One region of the Paraburkholderia sp. UCT2 genome, then DNA from elsewhere that is predicted to be linked to it. Evidence: riboswitches for the same ligand, from Rfam matches in the RefSeq annotation. Region 1 holds a riboswitch; the other holds the start of a gene.
What was found. Region 1 has a riboswitch for thiamine pyrophosphate ahead of F6X39_RS12470 (FAD-dependent oxidoreductase). Riboswitches for the same ligand answer to the same signal wherever they lie in the genome.
Positions count from the first base shown of each region.

Region 2: linked by a shared signal. The riboswitch ahead of thiC (phosphomethylpyrimidine synthase ThiC) and the one ahead of F6X39_RS12470 (FAD-dependent oxidoreductase) in region 1 are both predicted to bind thiamine pyrophosphate.

Region 1 is NZ_VZQO01000012.1:80,442-84,649, reverse strand. It holds gene thiE (thiamine phosphate synthase) at 1-230, opposite strand, end outside; gene F6X39_RS12480 (thiazole synthase) at 227-1,042, opposite strand; gene thiS (sulfur carrier protein ThiS) at 1,150-1,347, opposite strand; gene F6X39_RS12470 (FAD-dependent oxidoreductase) at 1,407-2,543, opposite strand; TPP riboswitch at 2,765-2,888, opposite strand; gene F6X39_RS12465 (ABC transporter ATP-binding protein/permease) at 3,320-4,208, shown strand, end outside.
Region 2 is NZ_VZQO01000002.1:284,516-288,723, reverse strand. It holds gene thiC (phosphomethylpyrimidine synthase ThiC) at 1-1,817, opposite strand, end outside; TPP riboswitch at 1,906-2,023, opposite strand; gene F6X39_RS02975 (GreA/GreB family elongation factor) at 2,167-2,571, opposite strand; gene F6X39_RS02970 (hypothetical protein) at 3,163-3,621, shown strand; gene F6X39_RS02965 (DUF1223 domain-containing protein) at 3,733-4,208, shown strand, end outside.

The sequences.
Region 1 (4,208 bases):
GCACCCCGCGTCAGCCAGCGCGCGATTTGCTCGCCGTGCTGCTGTGCGTCGGCGGTCACGATCAGGTCGCCACCGTTCGGTTCGTCGGGTGCGATCAGGCAGATGCGCCACGGCGCGTGCGTCGGCGGCCAGTCGCCGAGACGCGCGCGGATGCGCTCGGCGGCTTCGATGAGTTCGTCGGCCGTCGGCCAGAACAGATCGCGGTCCTTCAGCGTCAACGACTGAGTCATGCGGCACCTCCATCCTGATGCCAGAACGGCATGCCGATCACCGGCGTGCTCGCGTGCGCGCTCTCGCGCTCGGCCATCGGGCCCGCGAGATACGCTTGCCGACCCGCCTCGACGCCCAGCGCGAACGCGCGCGCCATCGCGTCGGGGTGCGTCGCCTGCGACACGGCCGTGTTCAGCAGCACGCCGTCGAAGCCCCACTCCATCACCTGGGCCGCATGCGACGGCACGCCGAGCCCGGCGTCGACGATCAGCGGCACGTCCGGCAGCCGCTCGCGCAACACGCGCAGCCCGTATGGATTGATCACGCCCTTGCCGGTGCCGATCGGCGCGCCCCACGGCATCAGCGCCTCGCAGCCGGCGTCGAGCAGACGGCGGCCGATCACCAGATCTTCGGTGCAGTACGGCAGCACCTTGAAGCCATCCTTGACGAGCCGCGCGGCGGCTTCGATCAGGCCGACCGGGTCGGGCTGCAGTGTGTAGTCGTCGCCGATCAGTTCGAGCTTGATCCACTCGGTCTCGAAGATTTCGCGCGCCATGTGCGCGGTTGTCACCGCTTCACCGACGCTCAGGCAACCCGCCGTGTTCGGCAAGAGCGGCACGCCATGGCGCTTGAGCAGATCGAAGAAGCCGGCTTCGGCGTGGCCCTCGTTCATCTGACGGCGCAGCGCGACCGTCACCATGCCGGGGCGCGCGGCGTCGATCGAATCGGACAGCGATTGCAGCGACGGATAGCGCGATGTGCCGAGCAGCACGCGGCTTGCAAAAGTTTGACCGTATAGCGTCAGCGCGTCGGCGGTCTCGTGAGAAGTCATTTGCATCATCCTGGTTTGCCCTCGCGGCTAGAACCGACCGCGTTGCGGCAATGGGTTTTCGGCGACGGTTGTTGCGTTCGGTAAGCGACAGGCTGGCGCGGTCGCGCTCAGCCGCCCGCGACCGGCTGCACGACGTCGAGCCGGTCGCCCGTTTGCAACGCGCGCGCCGCATGCTGCGCACGCGCGACGAAATCGCCGTTGAGCGCGACCGCGAACGGCGGACGCGCGCCAAAGGCGGCGAGCGCATCGGCGACAGTCGCGCCCTCGGGCAGCGACAACGGCTTCTGATTGATATGAATGTCCATGGTGTTCGAATACGGTTCAATCGATGGCGCAAGCGGCATCGCGCGCGGCACGTTGGCCGCTACGCTCGGGCCGGCTCGCGCGCGAAATGCTGCTGGAACAGCTCGCTCCAGCGTGAGTCGCGCCGCCAGCCGGCGAATGCGTCGGCATCACCGACGCGGCCGTCGAGCAGCGCGCTCGCGAAGCGCACGGCTTCGTCGGCGACTTCGGGCGCGATCATGTAGCCGTGCCGGTACAGGCCGTTCACGCGCAGCGTGCGCGCGCCGTCCCACAGCAGCGCAGGACGATGATCGGGCAAGGTCGGCCGGCACTGCGAATTCAGCTCGAGAATGCGCGCCTCGCCGAAGCCCGGGTGCACCGAAAACGCCGCGCTCAGCAACTCGAGCGCCGAACGCACGCTGACGGGCGACATGTCCTCGCCCTCCACCTCGGTCGCGCCGATCACGTAGAGGCCGTTCTGCTTCGGCGCGATATACAGCGGGTAACGCGGATGCAGTAGCCGCACCGGGCGCGTCAGCTGCAGGTGAGGCGCATGCACGCGCGCAACTTCGCCGCGGATGCCGCGCAGCGTCGGCAGCACCGGCTTCGCGCCGAGCCCGCGGCAATCGATGGTGACGCCGGCCTCGGGCAGCGACGCGTCGTCGATCGGCGTGTTCCAGTGCGTGTCGACGCCGCGCTCGGCAAGCCCGGCCGCGAGCGCGGACAGCACCTGGCGGTTGTCGAGCTGGCCTTCTCGCGGCAGCAGCCAGCCTTGGCTGAAGCGGCCGGCCAACGCGGGTTCGGCGGCGCCGAGCTGCGCACCCGCCAACGCGACGAAGCCGCCGTCGAGCAACTCGGCCGGCGCGTTCGCACGCACGCGCCGCTCGAATAGCGGCGCCTCGGTGCGATCCGCGTGATGCCAGACGACGAGCGTGCCGTTGCGCTGGAAAAACACCGGCTCCGGCAGTTCGGCAAGCACGCGCGGCCAGCTTTCGAGCGAACTCGCGCCAAGCCGCGTGATCAGCAGCTCGGCGCTCGCGGCCTCTGCCAGCGGCGCGAGCATCGCGGCGGCGACCCACGCGGCAGCCTGCGAACCGGTGGCATCGCCGCGCTCGTAGAGCGCCACGCGATGCCCGTCGCCAGCGAGGCGCCACGCGACCAGCCGGCCGCACAGGCCGCCGCCGAGCACGGCGAAATCGGGTCGGGCGGGACGGTTCATCGCGCGCGCTCCGTTCGACTGCGGTGGGCAAAACCAGAACGGCACGGCTCGCCCGAGGCGGCGTGACGAAGGGAAAAATGCATGTCTGAAGAATAGGCGGTCATCGAGTCCTTTCCGTACGGCCAAAAACGCACGTACCCAGGACGAAACCGGCGGGTGAAGCCGGCCGGTCGCGACGCGCACATGTGAGCTGCGCTCGCCGCCCGGCGGGGAATGGAAGACGGTTGCTTCCGGAAACTTCCCGCGCCGGTATTACCCGGATCGGGTGCAAAGGGTCTCTCTCAGCCTCGCCGCCCCGGCATGAAAGTCATGCCGCCTGTGGGCGAAGCACCCCTGTTTCGTCGAAGGTCATTAGACCATAAAAGGCGCGGCGCCCGCAAACCAGCGCTCCACGGTCGCCACCCCAATTTTGATCTGGCACCGTCTATCGAGATGCCGGTGCGAAGCGGCCCGGCGCTCTGGCACAATGCCGTGACCGGTGCCGCAAAAACGCGGCGCGCGCGGCGCTCGTGGCCGCATGCGTGGCGGCGGCACCCCAGCGGATGCCGGCCCCGAAAATTAATTTTCGCTTAAGGGCGTCACGCCAGAATCGGGCGCCAGTCCGGACGCGCGTTCATCGAGCGTGATGGTGCGATGCCCGGCCAGGTATCGCAGACCCGCGGCAGCCACGCCCTCGCAAAGGGGCCTGCAGTTCGCGGGATCGCCCGACATGGGTCAACCAGATTGGACCCGTACGCCGGAATGGCACTTCGGGTCAGCACTTCATCAGGACGCTCATGACACCACATACTTCCGCCAGCCCCGCGCTGCCGCCCGACGAAAAGGTCTCCGCGTGGACCCTGATCAAGCCCTACTGGGTTTCCGAGGAACGAGGCATCGCGTGGGGGCTGCTCGTCACGATCATCGTGATGAACCTGCTCGTCGTCTGGATCAACGTGCGCCTGAATAGCTGGAGCAGGGACTTCTACAACGCGCTGCAGGCGAAGAACGTCCACGACTTCCCGCACCTGCTGATGATCTTTACCGGACTCGCGTTCGGTTTCATCATCCTCGCCGTGTACGGACGCTATCTGCGCCAGATGCTCGGCTTCCGCTGGCGCCAGTGGCTGACCACCCGCTACCTGAACGAGTGGCTCAACGACAGCGCGTTCTACCGCATCGAGCGCGACCGCCTCGCCGACAACCCCGACCAGCGGATCAGCGACGACCTGCAGTCGTTCGCGACCACCACGCTGTCGCTAACGCTCGATCTGCTGTCGACCGTCGTCACGCTCGTGTCGTTCATCACGATCCTGTGGTCGCTCGCGGGCGCGTTGAGCATCTCGCTCGGCGGCATGCCGCTGCAGATCCCCGGCTACATGGTGTGGGCCGCCGCGCTGTATGCGGTGGTCGGCTCGCTCATCACGCAGAAGGTCGGCCATCCGCTCGTGTCGATCAACTATCAGGCGCAGAAAGTCGAGGCCGATTTCCGTTTCGGCTTGATCCGGCTGCGTGAGAATGCCGAGCAGATCGCGTTCTACAACGGCATGGAAACCGAGAAGACGAACGCGCGCACGCTGTTCGGCCGCATCCGCGACAACTGGTGGCAGGTGATGAAGTACACGAAGCGCCTCACCTTCGTGCTGAGCTTCTACGGCCAGATCGCGATCATTTTCCCGATCGTCG
Region 2 (4,208 bases), on a different contig from region 1:
ACGTCCTGGGTGATCTTCATCGAGCAGAAGTGCGGGCCGCACATCGAGCAGAAATGCGCGACCTTGGCCGAATCCTTCGGCAGCGTTTCGTCGTGGAATTCGCGCGCCTTGTCCGGGTCGAGACCGAGATTGAACTGGTCTTCCCAGCGGAATTCGAAGCGCGCCTTCGACAGCGCGTTGTCGCGCACCTGCGCACCCGGATGACCCTTCGCGAGATCGGCGGCATGCGCGGCGAGCTTGTACGTGATGATGCCGGTCTTCACGTCGTCCTTGTTCGGCAGACCGAGGTGTTCCTTCGGCGTCACGTAGCACAGCATCGCGGTGCCGAACCAGCCGATCATCGCGGCGCCAATGCCCGACGTGATGTGGTCGTAGCCCGGCGCGATGTCGGTGGTCAGCGGCCCGAGCGTGTAGAACGGCGCTTCGTCGCACCAGTCGAGCTGCAGGTCCATGTTCTCCTTGATCAGCTGCATCGGCACATGGCCCGGACCTTCGATCATCACCTGCACGTCGTGCTTCCACGCGATCTGCGTGAGTTCGCCGAGCGTCTTCAGCTCGCCCAGTTGCGCTTCGTCGTTCGCGTCGTAGATCGAGCCGGGACGCAGGCCGTCGCCGAGCGAGAAGGCCACGTCGTAGGCCTTCATGATTTCGCAGATATCTTCGAAATGCTCGTACAGGAAGCTTTCCTTGTGATGCGCGAGACACCACTTCGCCATGATCGAGCCGCCGCGCGACACGATGCCGGTCATCCGGTTCGCCGTGAGCGGCACATATTGCAGACGCACGCCCGCGTGGATCGTGAAGTAGTCGACGCCTTGCTCGGCCTGCTCGATCAGCGTGTCGCGGAAGATTTCCCAGGTGAGGTCTTCAGCCTTGCCGTTGACCTTTTCGAGCGCCTGATAGATCGGCACCGTGCCGATCGGCACCGGGCTGTTGCGGATGATCCATTCGCGCGTTTCATGAATGTGCTTGCCGGTCGACAGATCCATCACCGTGTCGCCGCCCCAGCGGATCGCCCACGTCATCTTGTCGACTTCCTCGCCGATCGACGATGTCACCGCCGAGTTGCCGATGTTCGCATTGACCTTCACGAGGAAGTTGCGGCCGATGATCATCGGCTCGCTTTCCGGGTGATTGATGTTGTTCGGGATGATCGCGCGGCCGCGCGCGATTTCCTCGCGCACGAATTCCGCGGTGATTTCGGTGAGGCCGTTCGGACCGAACGCGCTCGCGCCGAATGCCTGGCCGGGGTGCTGACGGCCCATCATCGCGGCGAGCTTCGCGCCGTTCGGGCCGCTCGTCTTCAAGGTCTCGAGGTACTCGGCACGGCGCTGGTTTTCGCGAATCGCGATGTATTCCATTTCCGGCGTGATGATGCCTTGCTTCGCGTAGTGCATCTGCGTCACGTTCCTGCCGGCAATTGCACGGCGCGGCGTGCGATGCAGTCCCGGAAAACGCAGCTGCGCGGTGGCCGGATCGGCGGCGCGCTCGCGGCTGAAGCTGCTCGACAGACCGGTCAGCGGCTCGGTGTCGCCGCGCTCCTCGATCCACGCCTCGCGCAGCGCGGGCAGACCCGCGCGGATGTCGATCCTGGCGTCCGGGTCGGAGTAGGCGCCCGACGTGTCGTACACGTAGATCGGCGGATTCTTTTCGCCGCCGAAGCTGTCGGGCGTGTCGGCCTGCGAGATTTCGCGCATCGGCACGCGGATGTCGGGGCGCGAGCCGGTCACGTAGACCTTGCGCGAATTCGGCAACGGCGCGACGGCGGCCTCGTCCACGTGGGCTTCGGCGGAAATAAACTTCGGGTTGGCGTTCATGTAAGTCTCCGTACAAAGTGGGGCGGCTAAGCAGGAGACCGAGATGGAAGTAGTCGGAAATCGCGGAGAGGTGAGGCCCTTGAGGCTGGAGCGAAATCCGTACGCTTCCCTGCGCTGGCATTATCCAGATCAGGTTCAAAGGGTATTTCTCACCCACGCAACACGGACCTCCAGCTCCGCGCTACGCAGGACCCCCGCGTTAGCAGCGCACACGATACACCGGCCGCCCGCGGTTTGGCAACCTGTCTGAATGACTCAAAAAAAACTGGTCCGGATGAAACCAGACATCTCCTATGCTTGATTCGAGACCGCATCAGACAGGGCAACTTACAGCGAGGGAACGGCCGCCTTACAGTGAAAAATCGTCGGCGGCTTCAGGCTGATACAGGATTTTGTCGAGCTTGAGCACTTTCTGATCGCCGCTGGGTGGCGTGAAGCGGATGCTCTCGCCGCGGCGCGCGCCGAGCAGCGCGAGGCCTGCCGGCGAGAACACGTTCAGGCGCCCTTGCGCGAAATCGGCGTTGGGCGGATAGACGACGGTCCACGTCATCTGTTCGCCGCTCGCCGTGTCGCTCAGCGTGGCTTGCGAGTTCATCGTGACGACGTCGGCGGGGATGTCGTGCGAGTCGACGATCACCGCGCGTTCGAGCACATCGTCGAGCATGTGCTGCAACTTGGCGTCGGTGGCCGCGTATTTCTCGAGGCGCATCACGTCGAGTTCGGTCAGGTAGCAGGTTTTGATCTTCTTCATCATCAGGACTCCGGATAAGGCGGTCATGGATGGCCGCGTGCAACGACCCATGGGGTGGTCGGCGGATGAGTGGACGAATGGGAGAGCCCGGTGCCCGGCGACGCGGCCCTGGGTATTGGCGGGCTGCGTCAGCGAGGGCGCCGGGCGGCGTGAAGCGGGACCGTTCGGGACGTCTCGCCGGGGCCGTGCGACGCGACGCCCGCGCGCGCGCACTCGCCTGCGCGGCATGGGCGCAAGCGGGCGAGAGCACGGAAAGTCGGACGACGCAGAGCAGTCACGGGCAAAACGACCAGGTGTTGGGGAACAGCGATCGAGAGGTGCCGGGCGACAGAGCGTGAGGCCGCGCGGCAGCAGCGAGACGAAAGTTTGATGTTAGCACGCTGTCTCACGCAGCTCCGTTTGCGACGTCGCGCCCGTCGATTGGCCGTTTTTGTGCGGTGCGAGAAGAAAGCGGTGTGGTCCGCATTGCGTTCAAGCCAGTCAGAGGATTGCCGTTAAACAAAGTGCAGCGAAGGCCGCACTCCGGCGAAGCGATTCGCGGGATGGCGCGTGAATGGCGCGAGGCGACTCGCGCCGATTGACAAAGAGGTGCACATGAAAGCGGAAAGCAGGCGGTGGCGAACGTTCGGTCGCACAGTCGCGGGGGTGGCATTGCTTGCCGCGCCGCTGGCGGCGCCGGCGGCATCGACGGTGACGGGCGGCGTGATCCGGTTCGTGGGGATGATCGTTGCGCCGCCGATGCAGATCAGCGTGGATACGGCGCCCCCTGGCGTCGCCGTCGGTAGCGCGAGCGTGGCGGGTCAGCGCTTCTCGCGCACGGTGACGTTCAGCGCGCCGCCGGGCGTCGTCAGCGGGGCCGATGTCGCGCTCGAAGTGAACGGCGGCACGCAGTCGCGCGATCTGGTGGCGGCGCGTTTCGTCGATGGCACAGGGCGCGTCGCGACGGCCCGCGACGGCCACTACGCGGTCGATCGCGCGGGCGGCGTGCTGTCGCTGAACGCGAAGCGCACCGATACGGACACGCGCGTGACGGTGGTGGTCAGTTACGACTGAGTCGCGGGCGAGCTTTGGCTGGCTCATCCCGCGCCGGAAAAAAATTAAAAGAGGCTTGTCATAACCGGCCGCGCGGCTCGACAAACGTGCAGATTACAATCGGAGCACGTCATGTCGACCGCGCACAATCGCTCGATACTTCAGCGCTTTACGACTTTTTCGACGCCCGCCGTCGGCCTCGCGCTTTTTCTGCTGAGCGGTTCTGGCATCAGTGCGGCCGACGCGGCCGGGCCCCTATGCGCCACGCACAGCCCCGCGCACCGCGTCGCGCTCGTCGAGCTGTACAGCAGCGAGGGCTGCGATAGCTGCCCGCCCGCCGACCGCTGGCTCAGTCAATGGAAAAGCGACGGCACCGCGCACGGCATCGTGCCGCTCGCGCTGCACGTCGACTACTGGAACAGCCTCGGCTGGACCGACCGCTTTTCCCAGCATCGCTTCACCGAACGTCAGCAAACGCTGACGCGTCTCGCGGGCGCGCACACGCTCTATACGCCGGAAGTGTTCGTCGCCGGCCGCGAGCTGCGCGACTGGTCGCAACGCGACAGTTTCGAGCGCCGCATCGACGAGCTCGTCGCCGAACCCGCCCA